Regions from separate parts of the Paenibacillus sp. FSL R5-0744 genome, predicted to be linked through region 1. Evidence: riboswitches for the same ligand, from Rfam matches in the RefSeq annotation. Region 1 holds a riboswitch; the other holds the start of a gene.
What was found. A riboswitch is a leader RNA that binds a small molecule or an ion and turns the genes downstream of it on or off. The one in region 1 is predicted to bind cobalamin.
Positions count from the first base shown of each region.

Region 2: another riboswitch for cobalamin. It lies ahead of MKY19_RS03880 (S-layer homology domain-containing protein); the one in region 1 lies ahead of MKY19_RS02375 (anaerobic ribonucleoside triphosphate reductase).

Region 1 covers NZ_CP150228.1:532,500-538,308, forward strand. Annotated here, with positions in the region: gene MKY19_RS02365 (ribonucleoside-diphosphate reductase subunit alpha) at 1-550, opposite strand, end outside; gene nrdG (anaerobic ribonucleoside-triphosphate reductase activating protein) at 606-1,121, opposite strand; gene MKY19_RS02375 (anaerobic ribonucleoside triphosphate reductase) at 1,118-3,103, opposite strand; cobalamin riboswitch at 3,320-3,555, opposite strand; gene MKY19_RS02380 (MTH1187 family thiamine-binding protein) at 3,930-4,238, shown strand; tRNA gene MKY19_RS02385 (tRNA-Thr) at 4,334-4,405, shown strand; gene MKY19_RS02390 (N-acetylmuramoyl-L-alanine amidase) at 4,460-4,798, shown strand; gene MKY19_RS02395 (hypothetical protein) at 4,927-5,157, shown strand; gene MKY19_RS02400 (hypothetical protein) at 5,336-5,491, shown strand; gene MKY19_RS02405 (sporulation protein YjcZ) at 5,522-5,623, shown strand.
Region 2 covers NZ_CP150228.1:870,426-876,234, reverse strand. Annotated here, with positions in the region: gene MKY19_RS03880 (S-layer homology domain-containing protein) at 1-2,871, opposite strand, end outside; cobalamin riboswitch at 3,036-3,237, opposite strand; gene MKY19_RS03875 (hypothetical protein) at 3,328-3,906, opposite strand; gene MKY19_RS03870 (cellulase family glycosylhydrolase) at 4,126-5,809, shown strand, end outside.

The DNA of each region.
Region 1 (5,809 bases):
TGGCGATAATCATGTAACGTTCTTGCGGAAGCTCCATTACACGGCCGTCAAAATCATGCGCCAAATAACGGTCGGATAGCGTAAGCAGACCGATATAGTCAAACAAAAGATCGCGTGTATAATCGATACACCCACCTAGTTCGATAATTTGTTCTTTGGTGTAATGACTTAGAAGCTCTTCACGATAGATTCCTTTTTTTACGAGATCCGTAATTAGCGGGTACAGCTCACCGTAAGGCTCTTCTGGATAAGCTTTATAGCGGCGATGAACGGCTGCTTTTTTATAAAGGGTAGTCAGAAGGGCACGGGCAGCTGCAAACTTCCAAGTAGGCTCTTCTTTCGTTACAAGCTCTAGAGCACTCATGGTGAAGGCATTGCTAATTTCTTCTCCGCTTACGGAGTCACGACGCAGTTTGGAAATTACTCCCCGCAGCAATGTTTCTTTATTTAGTTGATCAAGACCTTCTAAGATACGGTCGGCGTATACGGAAAGGCGCTTCTCATCAAAAGCCAGTTGGCGATTATCTGGTTTTACTACGAATTGTGGCATGGTTATTTCATCCCTTCTTATTTTGGATTAATTTTGAATATCAAAAATTGATATATTATAGCGCAGTAGGCTGCCACAGAAAGACCTCCGAGCCGTTCGTACTGGCCGGAATGTCGATTATGCGTTGGTTAGAGCTTCCTCGGTAAGGAAGTGTAGTATCTTTCAATTCTTCTATAAAACGTCCATCAATTAATACCTGACACTGTGTAAGTAGATTCCACTCCGGCGAACCGGGAAGGGCGGTTAGTTCCTCATACGTATAACCACTGTAAATCCAGATGGGGAAGCCAGGGAGCACGGCGCGAAGCTCATGAATGAACCCAAGTACCTCTTCTGCCGAGAAAAAAGGATCGCCGCCTGCCAGTGTTAGACCATCCAGCAAAGGGTTAGCGGCGATTTCTGCAATGATTTCATGTTGACGTTCTAAGGTGAAGACTTCTCCATATTTAAAGTTCCATGTCTCGGGATTAAAGCATCCCGGGCAACGATGACGGCAGCCGCTGATGAAGAGGACGGCCCGCATGCCCTCTCCCTCGTTAATCGACTCCGGATAGTATCCGCAAATATTCATAGATGCTTAACGCGATCCCGTACTTCGGCTTGTTTGGCGGCATTGAAGCGGGTCTGATAGTCGCCAGTTAAATAACCTGTAACTCTGCGCAAACGACGGATGTGCACGTCATTCTCATGTGCGTTGCAGGAAGGACAGTTTGTCCCAATTACGCCTTCGTATCCGCAGCTGGAGCAGCGGTCAATCGGATGGTTAATGCTGAAGTAGCTGACCTGTTGTTCTAGTGCATATTTAATGATTTTGATAAAAGCAGATGGATTGCTGCGGGCATTGCCATTTAATTCGACATAAGAAATAGCCCCGGCATTGCAGTATTCATGGAAAGGAGCTTCCAAGCTGATCTTCTGAGCAGCACCTAGATCGTAGTATACAGGGATGTGGAAAGAGTTCGTATAATACTCACGGTCAGTTACGCCCGGAATAGAACCCAGTACCTTGCGATCAATCTTGGTGAATTTGCCGGACAGGCCCTCTGCTGGTGTTGCGAACAAGGTAATGTTGAGATTAAGTTCCTCACTTTTAAGGTCGCAATACTCCCGCATGTGACGCACGATAGCCACAGCCTTGGCATGGACTTCCATATCCTCGCCATGGTGTTTGCCGTACATGGCTTTCATGCATTCCGCCATACCGATGAAGCCAAGCGACAGACTACCATGCTTCAGCAGTTCGCCTACAGAGTCTTCAGGAGCGAGATTTTCGCCGCCTTCCCAGACGCCTTCTCGCATCATGAAATCGGATGCTTTAGCTTTTTGCGCGCTTTGGATGTGGAACCGATGAAGAAGTCCTTCCAGCGCAATATCCATATAGTGATTTAGATCCTCATAGAAGCCAGCTTCGTCTGCGACGGTACGTCGGCCTGTTACTGTGCCGTGTGCTAGACCGAGCCGAACCAGATTCAGTGTATTAAAGGAAAGGTTGCCCTTCCCGGAGCAATGATTACGCCCAAAACGGTCACCGAGCACTCGGGTGCGGCAGCCCATTGTAGCAAATTCCGTATCAGGATCACTTGGATCATAATACTGCAAGTTTAGCGGAGCGTCCAGATTAGCGAAGTTCGGATATAGTCTGCGTGCAGAACATTCCGCCGCTTTTAAGAACAATTCATAGTTAGGATCGCCTTGCTGTTGATTGACTCCTTGCTTGCATTTGAAGATTTGAATCGGGAACACAGGTGTTTCTCCGCTGCCAAGTCCGTTCATCGTTGCTGTTAGCAGGGAGCTGATCACAAGCTGACCTTCTGGTGAAGTACAAGTACCATAATTGATGCTGGTAAACGGAATTTGCCCACCGGATCGGCTGGACATGGTGTTGAGATTATGTACCATACTTTCAGCCGCTTGCAGGGTTTCGATTTCGGTTTCCTTTAGTGCAAAACGAAATGCTTTTGGATATAACTCCGCCAGATCGGTCCGGCTCATTGTAATCTCGCCCAAAGAATCATTAGCTTGTCCCTCATCAAAATAATCCAGACCCTTGCGGAACAGCTTAGCGAAGGATTTGGTTACATAAGGTGCCAGATCATAGTCGAGCTTATTGGCGGATACGCCGCCATATTGAGCATTTTGCTGGGATTGAAAAATAATTGCTACCAGTGACATAGCTGTCATTATGGAGTTCGGAGGACGAACACTGCCGTTGCCGGTGTTGAAGCCTTCGCGGAGAAGCTTATCAAACGGGATAAAAATGCAGTTAGTCGTTCCGATTGCGTATTGATCCAGATCATGCACATAGACGACATTGTCATCAATGGCTTGCACTAGCTGCGGCGGCATCGTAAAGTTGCGGGCGTACCATTTTGAATATTCACTGCCGAACTTGCTCATTTTACCGGAGAAACTCTCTCCGTTCAAATTGGCATTCTCGCGCAGCAGGTCCAAATCCCGGCTGTCGATAATATCGCGTCCTAAATCAATGAGCTCTTCTAAAAGAACTTCTCGTGCATTTGTTGTACCGTTAAATTGTCTCTCCAACAACGTCATTGTATAGCTCTCCTCTCAGTCTATCGTCCTATCATTAAGAAGTGGGGCCGCATAAGCGGCCGTATATTCATTGTGATCTCATAAAAAAAGCATCCTCTAGCGAGGATGGCAGAAAATGCCCGATGCGTTATGTAAATATCCACACAGATATTTGTAGTGGCCTCTAAGAAGATGACCGCATGCGGACACCGTTCCTGTTCCTCGCAGGCACTCATAGTTGGTGTCGTCGAAACAGGCAGGTCTCCTGGCTTCCGTAGGACCTCTCAGCGCCTTCCCAAGGGGGCTCTTACCCCTCAGTGGCTTCTGCTAGGAGATCTGCCCATCTTAAGCTTCTAAAAGCTTGTAAGGGGCATCCGGTTACAGTGGCGGGACCGCAGCGGATTTTCACCGTACTTCCCTATTAAGCTCTAATTCCGATAAAGGATCAAAGCGCCTGTCTCCACTATATTTTGTTGTCGTTAGATAAAAATAACCCAAGATGTTGTGTTTGTAAACAGTTTTTTAGAAAACCCGCGCGGGGAGCGGGTTCTTCAAAAGTACTCCACAAATGATCCACAGGCTGTCCATAAGTAATCCACAATTGATCCACAGGCATATAAAAAATGATTCATAAATTGTCCGAAAAGATGCCACAAAGAGTCCATAAATGTAGTGCAGATGACCCTAGAATTCATGTTAGAAAAAATACTTGTGGCGAAAGTCATATTTCGGAGAATTTTGGGGAAAGAAGAAGGGGCATAATAAAGCTGAGATCATTTGTGGGAGAGCGGTGGTGTTGTTACAATAGAAGGAGACACATACTTTAAAATTCCGAGGAGGTATTCCCATGCCTATTGCTGAAGTAACCGTTATTCCGATTGGAACAGGTAGTACGAGCCTTAGCAGCTATGTTGCGGATATGCAGCGAGTGCTGAAGACGGTAGAAGGGATTACTTATGAGCTTACATCCATGGGTACAATCATCGAAGGGCCTCTTCAGCGTATTTTTGCTGCAGTCGAAGCGCTGCACGAGTCTCCTTTTGCCGCAGGTGCAGAGCGTGTCTCTACCTCACTTAAAATAGACGACCGCCGCGATAAACCCTCCACTAGCCGTGGAAAGCTGGAGTCTGTGGAGCGTAAACTACAGGTGGAATAGCAGTTCGGGAGAGTAGGGAAATAGGGAGAAATAGGCTTGCGTTTCTGGCTGAAAGTTGTATAATATTTTTTGTTTGACAGAAAAATCGGCCTTAAGCTGGTGTAGCTCAGGGGTAGAGCAACGCACTCGTAATGCGTAGGCCGGGGGTTCAATTCCCTTCACCAGCATCCCAAAAAACCATATTTGGCGCGGATTCTTGAAGTTTGGGGAGTCGCGCTTTTTTGTTTCTTCTACCATTCTTCTACCGAAAGAGTGTCTTTTCCGCTTGTAATGGAGTCCCCAACGACCGGGGCCAAAAGGCAAAAAACCTGCACGTGGTGCGTGAGAGCAACATGCCTGCAGTACTCACGGAGAATTTATTTTTGGATGTGGCAACCGACGCTGCCAAACTCAAAAAAGATGTGGTTATCCAAGCAATCATTGATAGCCATGTGATCGGGATTGCAAAGTACCTAGGGCTGAAAAAGAAGGAAACAGCGAATCAGGGCAACAATGACAATAAAGTGGTAGTACTCGTAAACGGCAAGAAAGAGCAAGTAAGAGCAAGTAAGAGCAAGTAAGACAGTTAACCTTACAAAGTGAACTGGAAAGTTAATTTGTCGAGCCGGAAGTTTTGGGCGCTGCTGGCCGTTACCGGCGTAACCTCTCATCATAAAATAAAGTAATACGAGCGAGGGGGAGTTTCCTGATGGATGCTTATTGCAGCTGCTTGCGCTACATGAATAGAAGAGTGCGGATTCTGACTAAAGATGGTAGACAGCACGTAGGCGTAATTACAAATGTGGACAGAAATAATGTTTACTTAAGAACGGAACATAACGGATCTGTGCACACTTCAGCTTTTTTTGGTAATCCTTTTGCTACAAATGACATCTTAACCTTGAGTTTGTTCACTCTGCTGGCTATAGCCCTTATTTAAAAAATCATAAAACCGGGAAAAACCGCCCACTGGCTTCGGCTGGTGGGTATTTTTTTGTTTTTTACGAAATGTCGGATCCCGCAACAGGCCTACTATTTTCGTTTCTTTTTTACCCAAGCACCGATACAAATCCCGCATATCTTAGTTTTGTATCCAATTAAAAAGGAGGAATTGACAAATGGGCGAAGTACGTGGAGAACGTTGTTGCGGCGTTGGTGAACGTGAACGTGAACGTGAACCTGAACGTTTTGTTGGTGGAGCCTTTACATCCACAGGGGCAATCTTAGTGCTCTTTATCCTACTGGTCATCATTACAAAAGCTTGTATATTTTAAATTGTATTCAATTACAAAGGAGGAGTTAAAATGGGCGAATTCGCAGGAGGATATGGTGGCTTTACTTCTACCGCCGCAATTCTGGTTCTGTTTATCTTGTTGGTAATCATCTCTAAGACTTTGTTTATTTAAGTTTCAAACCTCCCAATATAGCTGCACCTTATTAAATCCGCCAGTACTCATGCTGGTGGATTTTTTTCATACATAATCAAAGACGCACCCTGTCAACCTTAAGTGGTAGTCGAGTATCCCAAATGGATTATGTTGAAATTATGCGGAAGTACCGTACCCTGCCAGTAATGGTGGGGTATTTCTTTG
Region 2 (5,809 bases), 340 kb from region 1:
TACGATTAAATCATTTCCATTATCGTAGGCATACTCTGACTTGCCGCTTGCCAAACCTAAGGCGTCACTTGCAAATTTTTGAATCGCATGAGGTGCACCATTTTGAATATAAGCTACATCTTTTCCTTTAAGGTCCTTAAAGGTTAATGTGATAAATTGACTGAATTCTACTCTTGCGCTGCCACCCATAGAAAAAGCTTGAATAATGCTCTCCAGCTTCTTATCCTGGGAAATAATCTGATTCAGACTATCTTTTAGTGCAGCTTCTGTGCCTGTTAAAGGTGACATTAGTTCAATCGCTGCGACATTTCCACTTGTAACTTTTGCACCCTTAGGAATGACTACAGATACGTCACCTTTGGTAGCCTCAATCTGAGGAAGATCGCTGTTATTAGGTAAACTAACACTAACCTTCGATTGTTGACTTTTAGGAATAACTACCGTTATTTCCTTGTTGCTATCTCCTGTGCTGATCGGAACGATATAATCATGAGCATCATCATTGATTACAACTTCCGGCTTATCACCAGAAGGTAACGGAAATTCTTTCGGACCCTCTGGTTGTACAGGTGGTTGTTCAATTACCACATCATTCATATCAAAGAGACGGTTACTGTGATTAATCAGACGATCATAGGACACAAGTGCATACGTACCTTGGTCCGTAGCCATCCCATCTACTCTTCCGGTGAGAATATGCTTAAATCCACCATCCGGATCAGCAAAGGTAAGCAGTGCATCAATCAGTGAATTTCCCTTTTTAACAAACCTTAAGTCACTGTGCGGATCTATGCCTACGCCAGTTAAAGCAACAATGACCTGCGCGATGCTCTCACTGCTTGTGCTTCCCCAGCTTGTAAATCCACCTTGATCATTCTGTGTGCTTGATAACCATGCAACCGCCCGATCCACAGCAGCTTTTACATTAGGATCCTTTGCATAGTAAGGTGCAAGTGCTTGCATCGTCATTCCGGTGATATCGGTGTCGGCTTTAGTACCAAATAACGCCCATCCACCAGTCGGTGCTTCTTTTTCTAAAATATACTGAACCAGTTTTTCTCTTGTGGTTTGATCTTTAACGCCTTCTACTACAGGAATATCATAGTTATGACTATCTAAGGCAATTAGTGCAAATATGGGACCATTAAGCCCCTGCTTCTGAACATATTGAAAATCTGCAAGTGCATTTCTTAGATCATAGCCTGCAACATTCGTGATATCTTTTCCGATCGAGGTAAGTCCTAGAATCGCTCTGGAATGCTCAGTACTTTTCGAAGCGTCGAGTTTTCCATCCTTCATTAGCTTAGCTACTTCAGCAGCTACATTGTTATAATAAAGATTGTAATAGCCACTTGGAACCTCGTAATTGGCCCGTGCCAGAGAAAGAATCGACCATTCCCCGCTGCCTGTTCCAAATGACGGATTCTTTACAGTGTTTAGGATATAGGCAAGGTTTTTATTTAATTGTTGTTTTGCTACAACGGTAGTAGGCTGTTCTAATTGAACATCCGTCATGTCATAGAGACGTTTGCTATTATTAATCAGACGATCATAGGATACGAGTGCATATGTACCTTGATCCGTAGCCATAGCGTCTACTTTACCGGTGAGAATATGCTTGAATCCACCATCCGGCCCAGAGAAGCTAAGTAAAGCATCTATAAGTGAATTTCCTTCTTTAATAAACCTAGGGTCACTGTGCGGATCTACGCCTACGCCAGTTAAAGCAACAACAACCTGTGCGATGCTCTCACTGCTTGTGCTTCCCCAGCTTGTGAATCCGCCTTGATCATTTTGTACACTCGATAACCATGCAATCGCCCGATCCACGGCAGCTTTTACATTAGGATCCTTTGCGTAATAAGGTGCAAGTGCTTGCATCGCCATCCCGGTCATATCGACGTCGGCTTTGGTTACACCTAATGCCCAGCCTCCAGCATCTGCTGCACCTTTTTTAACTTCTCTATCCAAGATGTACTGAACCAGGTTTTCTCTTGTGCTTTGATAGATTACTCCCTTCTCATCAGGATCAGGGAATAATACTGGAATTTCGTAGTTATAACTATCTAGTGCAATCAGAGCAAATATGGGACCATTGTTCCCTTGCTTCTGAATATATTGATAATCAGCTAGTGCATTTCTTAGATCATGACCTGCAACATTCGTGATATCTTTTCCGATAGAGGTAAGGCCTAGAATCGCTCTGGAATTCTCTGTGCTTTTACTAGCGTCGAGTTTTCCATCCTTAATTATCGATGCTATTCGCGTAGCTACATTGTTGTAATAGAGATTGTAATAACCGTTAGGTACTTTGTAGTTCGCACGTGCTAGAGAAAGAATCGACCATTCTCCGCTACCTGTTCCAAATGACGGATTCTTTACGGTGTTAACGATGTAGGCCAAACTTTTATCTAACTGTTCTTTGGCAGTGATTTTATAAGTAACCTGATAGGTTACATTATCTGCTTTGTTTCCTGCGCCATCCACAGCCGTTACTGCGATTACGTTACTACCCGGGTTAAGAGATGCTTTGTACTCACCATTAGTAGCTGATAGAACGACTTGGTTCAGCTTAACTACTGGAATAATGTCTTTGTAGACATTGTCTGTAACCACTACTTTGAAGCTTAAATCTTTACTGGATACTTCCTGTTTATCTTGTATACCTTCTATCAAAATCGTAGGCTTCTCTGTATCTGGCTCTTGTACTAACGCATTAATCTGCTCTACTAGAGCTTGATCAACCTCTGTTGTTACAACTGCACTATCGGCAATTGCTTCATTCGCATGAGCCGGGATTACACTTGTAGAGAACGTCGTGATAAATACTGCTACAATAAGTAACCAAGCTAAAAACTTATTTTTCTTCATGTTTCCATAACCCTTCCCTTCTCTTCCTATGTTAAAAAACAGAATAAACTTTCATAACACTACAAAAAAACCACTCAACATAACGTCAAGAGGTTTAAGATAGTGAACCGCAACAATAGCAGGCATATACTATATCAAACACCTCTCTATCGCTCGTAGAGTTTAACGGTGTATTAGAAACAGGCAGATATTCTGGCTCAAGTATCGTCACCCTTGCTACCTTCCCAGTTTCCCAGTGGCACCTTGCAAGGACTCCTCTTTCACAGCGGCGGGACCGCGCGGGATTCACACCCGCTTTCCATTTAACCAATCTATGATTGTAATTCCGAAACATTCATAATTGGCACCTATTGCTAATATTAATTTTTCATGCTTCATCATATCTAATATAGTTGCTTTTGTCATGCAATATTTGTTTTTTGTATAACGAGTAGTTAGCAATAATCCTATTGAATATCAAATCATTCTAACCACAATATATTCTTTTTCTCTCAGCTCAAAACCATCCTCCAGTGACAAAGAGGCCAAATCAAAGATTCGATCATACTTCTTATTACGTGGGAGTCCTTCTTCCTCAGCCCAGCATGTATAGAGCTCGAACTCGGCACCAGATACCCCATAATCTGTCATAAGCCTAAATAACTCCCGACAACACTTGAGTGAGGCGTTATACGATCCCGGTAGAGTATCTTTTAGCTTAGGGGTTACAGAGAAGCCGCCCCAATTCGGTGAAATCCGGTACACATATGGACTCCGAAAATGCTTGCGGATCTCATCGTTCCAATACCCAAGTTCCTCTATAAAAATACCCGCTGCATCTTCTTCCGAGTCGTATACAAGACAGTCCTCATCTCTTAAATGAGATAGATCTGCGATGTCATCCAAAGGAATTATGCCTTGCAGGCGCAGAGCCTCTCTTTGTTTCTTATACTCCGGGGAATTTTTCACTTCATTATATGTCTTTGCTGACGGTACACTGCCTCTTTCTCCTAACGGAAGCTCTGTAGCCGAGCCTATGTAATGAAATCTGCTCACTGGATTGCCCTCCATAACTTTGGAATCACTGCAAATCACTAATTCATATATGAATTTACCACAAATTAGTAAGGTACTCGTTGAAATTATTCTATGTTAGGGTATTTGGTAAGCGTTTACAACGAATTCATGGAGGTGTACGTGTTCATCTAAGCACCAAAGTACCAAGGAAGGTCAGGTTTAAGCATCCTCAAAAATGATCTTACAAAGGAGAATTCAATGACTACTCGAATCCAGAAATCATTCTTATCATTGACCCTTGTCACCGCTCTTCTGCTCTCTTTGTTCTCATCCATTGCCGCCGCTGCCACTAAGGACGAGCAACAAGCTAAGGCAGCACCAAAGAGTAAGATCCAATCCTATGTAGACGATATGCAGCCCGGATGGAACCTTGGCAATACTCTAGATGCTACAGGTGAGGATGAAACCTCCTGGGGCAATCCGCGTGTGACCCAAGAACTGATTAAGAAAATCGCCGCACAAGGCTACAAAAGTATCCGTATTCCTATCACTTGGGATTCACACATAGGCGAAGCACCGAACTACACTATTGATCAAGCTTACCTCGACCGTGTCGAAGAAGTTGTAGGCTGGGCGCTGGACGCCAAGTTATATGTAATGATTAACGTCCATCACGACTCCTGGTTATGGGTAAGTCATATGGAAGAGAAGCATGAGGAAACGCTGGCGCGTTATAATGCAGCATGGACTCAAATTGCGGACCGCTTCAAGGATAAATCCGATAAGCTGATGTTCGAAAGCATTAATGAACCTCGTTTCACAGATGGCGGAAGTACGGATGAAGCGAAGATGGAACAGATGCTTGCAGAGCTCAACAATTCCTTCCATCAGATCGTTCGAAACTCAGGTGGAAAGAATGATGTCCGTCCGCTAGTGCTACCTTCATTAGAGACTTCTCCTACCCAACCTAGAATGGATCAGCTCTACAAGACGATTACAGCTCTTAACGATCCGAACATAATTGCGACCGTTCACTACTATGGCTTCTGGCCGTTCAGTGTGAATATCGCTGGTTACACCACGTTTGAAAAAGATACAAAAAACGATATCACCCAAACTTTTGATAACGCTTACAACACATTCGTGGCCAAAGGAATCCCTGTTATCGTTGGTGAGTTTGGACTGCTAGGATTCGATATAGATACAGGTGTGATTGAACAAGGCGAGAAGCTGAAATTCTTCGAGTACCTTACTTATTATTTAAAAGAAAAGAAAATGACCTCCATGCTCTGGGATAATGGGCAGCATTTCAACCGCAAAACGTATAAGTGGTCCGATTCTGAGCTGCAGGGTGTATTAATGTCTGGTCTGAAGGAACGTTCCTCCAGCACTGAAAGCGATCTGGTCTATCTAAAAAAAGGGGCAGCGATCAAAGACACCAAGGTGAAGCTGAACCTAAACGGCAATAAGCTAACCACGATTAGTGCAAATGGGAAGTATCTAACAAAGGGAAAAGATTACACCTTGAATGGCGAGGAGCTCACACTCAAAGCCAGCCAACTCAAAAAACTCACAGCTTCCCAAAAATACGGTGAAAATGCTGTGTTAACGTTGAAATTCAACAAAGGTGTTGCGTGGAGACTAAAGATCATCGTGAATGACACTGCCAAATTAAGTGATGCCAAAGGTACGACTGAATCGTTTGCGATTCCAACTACCTTTAATGGTAACCAGCTTGCCACGATGGAGGCTGTCTATACCGCTGGTGGCAATGCAGGCCCGCAAGACTGGACACCATTCAAGGAGTTCGGCAATACGTTCTCACCCTCTTATAACACGAAAGAAATCAAGCTGCTTCCAGCCTTCTTTAAAGATGTTAAAGATGGAGAGGTCATCTTGAAATTCCACTTCTGGAATGGTGATATCCTTACGTACAAGATCA